Regions from separate parts of the Buttiauxella sp. S19-1 genome, predicted to be linked through region 1. Evidence: predicted binding sites of a transcription regulator. Region 1 holds the regulator's gene; the other holds the start of a gene.

Region 1 (3,186 bases):
AGTAATTTGTAGTAGATTCTTGGCCAGCCTGACATAAACGATGTAAAGCCTCAGGTTAATGATGCAAATTCGCCGCAAGAATATCAGAATCTGGCTCAGATTTCTGTGGCGTTGCAATATAGATAAGCATTGACCCAAATAATTTGAAAAGGTTTCCCAAAATGGCGAGCAGTACCACTGGACTTACCCGTATCATCAAAGCCGCAGGCTACTCATGGAAAGGGCTCAAAGCAGCCTGGATTAACGAAGCGGCTTTCCGCCAGGAAGGGGTTAGCGCGCTCATCGCCATCGCCATCGCCTGCTGGTTAGATGTTGACCCTATCACCCGTATTTTACTGATTGGTTCTGTTGTGCTGGTCATGATTGTCGAAATTCTCAATAGCGCTATCGAGGCGCTTGTTGACCGTGTTGGTACCGATTACCACGAGCTTTCAGGACGGGCCAAGGACATGGGGTCTGCTGCCGTATTAATCGCCATTATCCTCGCAGTTATTACCTGGGTCACACTGCTTTGGCCGCATTTGCGATGATCTTTCCAGAATAGTTAAGTCCCTGGTTTTTTGCTCAATTTGTGGTTCCAAAATCGCCTTTGACTGTATATACTCACAGCATAACTGTATAAACACCCAGGGGGCGGAATGAAAGCGTTAACTACCAGGCAGCAAGAGGTGTTTGATCTTATTCGGGATCATATCAGCCAGACCGGCATGCCACCGACTCGTGCCGAGATTGCTCAACGTCTGGGGTTCCGTTCTCCGAACGCCGCTGAAGAGCACCTGAAAGCACTTGCCCGTAAAGGCGTCATTGAGATTATCTCTGGTGCGTCGCGCGGTATCCGCTTGCTGGTGGAAGAAGTTACCGGTATTCCGCTGGTTGGGCGTGTTGCTGCGGGGGAACCACTCCTTGCACAACAGCACATCGAAGGCCATTACCAGGTTGACCCATCACTGTTTAAACCAAATGCCGATTTCCTGTTGCGCGTTAGCGGGATGTCTATGAAAGACATCGGTATTATGGACGGCGACCTGCTTGCAGTTCATAAAACTCAGGATGTGCGTAACGGCCAGGTTGTGGTGGCGCGTATTGACGACGAAGTGACTGTTAAGCGCTTAAAGCAGCAGGGTAATACCGTTCATCTTCTGCCTGAAAATAGCGAATTTGAACCTATTGTGGTTGACCTGCGCGAACATAACTTCTCTATTGAAGGGTTGGCGGTTGGGGTAATTCGCAACGGCGACTGGCTGTAAACTTCTCCAGATGATGCGCTTTAATGCGCATCATCGTCTTAATTCTCTTATCTCTTCCTGGATTGGCCATGCGATTTTTCTCGACGGCTGACAGAGCTCTCTGGCGCCTCGCCTTACCCATGATTTTTTCCAACATCACCGTGCCTTTACTGGGCCTTGTTGATACCGCGGTAATTGGTCATTTGGATAGCCCTGTTTATCTTGGCGGTGTCGCTATTGGTGCGACGGCAACCAGCTTCTTATTTATGCTGTTGCTGTTTTTGCGCATGAGCACCACCGGTTTAACTGCCCAGGCATTTGGTGCCAATAATCCCTCTGCTTTAGCGCGTGCACTGGTTCAGCCCTTGCTATTGGCGTTAGGAGCAGGGGTGGCGATCGTCTTACTGCGTGAACCGCTGATATCCCTGGCCTTGCATATCGTCGGCGGCAATGAAGATGTTTTGTTGCAGGCCCGGCGATTCCTTGAAATACGTTGGCTTAGTGCGCCAGCCTCGCTTGCCAACCTGGTCTTGTTGGGCTGGTTGTTAGGCGTTCAGTATGCGCGTGCGCCAGTTATCTTGCTGGTTGTCGGAAACGTACTGAATATCGTGCTGGATGTGTGGCTGGTCATGGGGCTACACATGGATGTTCAGGGCGCGGCACTCGCCACCGTCACCGCAGAATATGCGACGTTTATCATTGGTTTGCTGATGGTGAAAAAGGTTATGGGTTTGCGCGGAATCAGCTTTGAGATGCTCAAAGAGTCCTGGCGCGGGAATGTGCGGCGTCTGCTGGCACTCAATCGCGACATCATGCTGCGCTCGCTGTTGCTACAGGTCTGTTTCGCCTCAGTCACTATCTTTGGCGCGCGGTTAGGTAGCGAAATCGTCGCGGTTAACGCCGTGTTGATGACGCTATTAACCTTCACCGCCTATGCGCTCGATGGGTTCGCCTATGCCGTTGAAGCCCATTCCGGGCAGGCGTTTGGCGCTAAAAACCGTGGTCAATTGCTCGAAGTATGGGGCGCTGCATGTCGCCAGGCGGGCTTAGTCGCTCTTATGTTTGCCACTGTGTATGCGCTGTTTGGTGAGCACATTGTTTCGCTTCTTACCTCTATCCCGGAATTGCAGCTACAGGCAGACCGCTACTTGCACTGGCAGATTGTTTTGCCCGTTGTTGGTGTCTGGTGTTATTTGCTGGACGGCATGTTTATTGGCGCAACGCGAGGTACGGAAATGCGCAACAGCATGGCGGTTGCGGCATTGGGATTTGGGCTGACGTTGCTCACCGTGCCTTATCTGGGAAATCATGGTCTGTGGTTATCCGTGGCTGTGTTCCTGGCTTTGCGCGGACTGTCTTTGGGATGGATTTGGCGTCGCCATTGGCGGGATAACAGCTGGTTCCCGGCTGGAACTCCTGGTTAGTTACAGCTCATAGTTAGTTACAACCCATAGTTAGTTACAACTTCTGACGCGTTTTTAATCGCACTCCAGTATGCTGATTTGCCACCTGATTTTGGGGCAAGTCAGCATCATTTCTGTTACTTCTGTGGTTCAATGTTCTTAGTTTTCCCCTCACAGCCATATCCTTGACTACAATTATTTCCACGTCCAGCAGATAGTGAGTGTCAGCCAAACGGCAGCACCTGGGCGTTGTTAACTATTAGCAGTTCTTAACCGAACGATGAGGATATTATTATGAATAAAGACGAAATCGGCGGTAACTGGAAACAGTTCAAAGGCACAGTAAAAGAGAAATGGGGCAAACTGACAGACGATGACATGACCGTCATCGAAGGGAAACGCGATCAGCTTGTCGGTAAAATTCAGGAACGCTATGGATATGCGAAAGATCAGGCAGAGAACGAAGTCGTTGATTGGGAAAAACGTAACGATTACCGCTGGTAATCTCATCCCTCAGATGTGTTAACTCTCATAGGCTAACCTGCCCTGGTACATGG
Region 2 (3,186 bases), on a different contig from region 1:
TATCTTTTTCAATACCTTCGCGCACATCTTGTGGGATTTTTAGCGCATCGCCTAACGCACTGAGATAGCTACGTTCCATAAAGTGGTCGATATCGATTGCCGCACAGCTGAGGAAATAAAGTTCCAGAGCTTCTTCTTCGTTATTAACGCCTTGGACCAAACGCTGTGGATCGAGCGGTTGATCGATAGCCTGTTGAATCAGCGTACGGCCTGACTCTTCAATACCCGCATCCCGCAACTGTTGTTCGATTATCTGGCGCTCTTTGTCATCGATATGGCCGTCACTTTTCGCGGCAAAGACCAATGCCATTACCAGACGCTGGGTCCGCACATCAACTGGCGATTGTTGCTGCCCAAATTGCGGCTCCCCCTGATGGGTTTCACGGACGCGATCTTTATATTTGCTCCACATCACGCTTCCAGCGACTGCCCCACCGCCAACCAACAGCGCGCTGGTTCCGTATTTAGTGAGTAATTTACGCGATGATTTACTTGCCAGCAGTAACCCCGCTAAGCCACCCAGCGCGCCAGGTACCAGTAATTTGCTCAGCCCCTGAGGATCTTGAGAGGGTTGATTGTGCCTGGAAGATTTTTGGCCGGGCTGTGTCGTTTGTCCCAGCATAGACTGAAGCTGCTGTAACCAATTACTCATGAGAGACACCCTTGTTTTAGAACATAGCCACTGAGGTTAGGTGAAAGGCTGTCAAGAAGTGTCTGATAAGACTAAAGATGAGAAAAGAACCGCGCCGGTATTCCGACGCGATAAAACTTAAGCGGCTTTGGTGCGTTTACGTGGATGTTCGGCTACTTTATCATCAGAAGCCTCTTCTTCAGTAACGACTTCAGGCGTTTCATCTGCTGCTGTTGCCGTTTCCAGCTCTGGCAATTTGCCGCTTTTCAGTACGGTCGAAAGCACATCTTTGTTTTCTGCCATCCACATGGCCAGCACGTCATTTTGGCCTTCTTCGAGAGCAATTGGGCTTTGAGTGAGCCAGTCACTCAACACTTCGGCCAGGTCGAGCATTTTGTCATAGGCGTCTGCGTCCTTTTTACTGGCAAATGACATTTTTTCTTGCCCCTCTCGTACTACAACGTATTTGATTTCAACCGCCATTTTGCAGCTCCGGCTTAACTGTTTATTTAAACAGTATAATAATATTACCCTTGCATCGCAAGCGGGAAAGTCGCTGCGTACGCAAACGTTTTCGTTTATAATTCGCCGGTCTATTTTCTCCGTTTGGGTATACAGATTATGTCAATGTTGGGAACAGCGCTTCGTCCTTCAGCTACACGTGTGATGTTGTTGGGTTCAGGCGAATTAGGAAAAGAAGTGGCAATTGAATGTCAACGTCTGGGGCTGGAAGTGATTGCCGTAGACCGCTACGCTGATGCCCCAGCGATGCACGTCGCGCACCGTAGTCATGTCATTAATATGCTTGATGGTGCCGAACTTAAAAAGCTGGTCGCTGCTGAAATGCCCGATTTTATCGTTCCCGAAATTGAAGCCATTGCCACGGATATGCTGGTAGAACTGGAGCAGCAAGGCCAGAACGTTGTCCCGTGCGCCCGAGCCACTAAGTTGACCATGAACCGCGAAGGTATTCGTCGTCTGGCAGCTGAAGAGTTAGAACTGCCCACTTCAAGCTACCGCTTTGCCGATAGCGAAAGCGCTTTCTTGCAAGCCGTCGAAGAAATTGGCTTCCCTTGCATCGTTAAACCGGTAATGAGCTCTTCAGGCAAAGGGCAAAGCTTTATCCGCAATGCCGACCAGTTAGCCAAAGCCTGGGAATACGCTCAACTCGGTGGCCGGGCAGGCAAAGGACGCGTCATTGTCGAAGGGGTGGTGAATTTTGATTTTGAAATCACTTTGTTGACCATCAGTGCAATCGATGGCGTGCATTTCTGTGCGCCAATTGGTCATCGTCAGGAAGACGGCGATTATCGTGAGTCGTGGCAGCCACAAAAGATGAGTGATGTTGCGATTTGTCGCGCGCAGGAAATTGCCGAGAAAGTCGTGAAATCCCTGGGGGGCTTCGGGTTGTTTGGCGTTGAGCTGTTTGTCTGTGGCGATGAGGTCATTTTCAGCGAGGTTTCCCCGCGTCCACATGATACCGGCATGGTGACGCTGATTTCTCAGGATTTGTCAGAGTTTGCATTACATGTCCGCGCCTTCCTCGGCTTGCCAATTGGCGATATTCGCCAGTATGGCCCGGCGGCTTCTGCGGTGATCCTGCCAGAATTAACCAGTGATAACGTCCAGTACGGTAACGTCGCGGGTGCGGTAGGTGCCGGTTTGCAGGTGCGTCTGTTTGGTAAGCCGGAGATTGAAGGTAAACGCCGTATGGGTGTCACGCTGGCAACAGGTTCTAGCGTGGAAGATGCGATTGCGCGTGCGATTGCCGCAACCAAAGCGGTTATCGTCAAAGGATAAAAAAACCGGTCACATCGTTATCTATGTGACCGGTTTTACGCAGCTACAACTTAAAGAATGGCGTATTATTTCGCGCCTTCAACCGCTTCACGAGCAAGCTGAGTAATACGGTCGTAATCACCTGCTTCCAGTGCGTCAGCCGGAACCAACCATGAGCCACCGATACACAGAACGCTTTTCAGTGCCAGGTAATCACGGTAGTTAGCCGGTGTGATCCCGCCAGTTGGGCAGAAACGAACCTGAGAGAATGGGCCCGCAATAGCTTGCAGTGCTTTGGTGCCACCATTCGCTTCAGCCGGGAAGAATTTGAATTCTTTCAAGCCGTAATCCAGACCCAGCATCAGTTCAGAAACAGTGCTGATACCCGGAATCAATGGAATTGAGCCTTCGGTTGCCGCTTTCAACAGTGGCTCAGTCAGACCCGGGCTGATAGCGAACTGCGCGCCAGCTTCGGTCACTTCTGCCAGTTGCTCTGGGTTCAGAACGGTACCCGCACCAATAATCGCTTCTGGTACTTCTTTAGCGATAGCGCGAATCGCGTCCATTGCACATGGAGTACGCAGAGTCACTTCCAGAACGCGCACGCCACCAGCAACTAATGCTTTAGCCATTGGTACTGCGTGTTCCAGTTTGTTAATTACAATAACCGGGACAACCGGCCCTGTTTTCAGGATCTGTTCCGCAGTAGTTTTCCAGTTTTTCATCTAATAAGGCCTCTTCAACCAACTTTATAATTCGTTTCCAGTGCGGCAATT

The links. Region 1 encodes LexA, which represses DNA repair genes until DNA is damaged. Its sites were predicted from a motif close to TNCTGTATGTACATACAGNA; they were not measured.
Region 2: the regulator LexA is predicted to act here: its motif matches at 1,131-1,150, upstream of MES37_RS04900 (YebG family protein).

Annotation. Positions count from the first base shown of each region.
Region 1 is NZ_JAHWLU010000014.1:25,074-28,259, reverse strand. It holds gene plsB (glycerol-3-phosphate 1-O-acyltransferase PlsB) at 1-35, opposite strand, end outside; gene MES37_RS05515 (diacylglycerol kinase) at 162-530, shown strand; gene lexA (transcriptional repressor LexA) at 639-1,247, shown strand; gene dinF (MATE family efflux transporter DinF) at 1,316-2,650, shown strand; gene MES37_RS05500 (CsbD family protein) at 2,924-3,133, shown strand.
Region 2 is NZ_JAHWLU010000012.1:33,143-36,328, reverse strand. It holds gene MES37_RS04905 (tellurite resistance TerB family protein) at 1-652, opposite strand, end outside; gene MES37_RS04900 (YebG family protein) at 770-1,114, opposite strand; gene purT (formate-dependent phosphoribosylglycinamide formyltransferase) at 1,253-2,431, shown strand; gene MES37_RS04890 (bifunctional 4-hydroxy-2-oxoglutarate aldolase/2-dehydro-3-deoxy-phosphogluconate aldolase) at 2,497-3,135, opposite strand.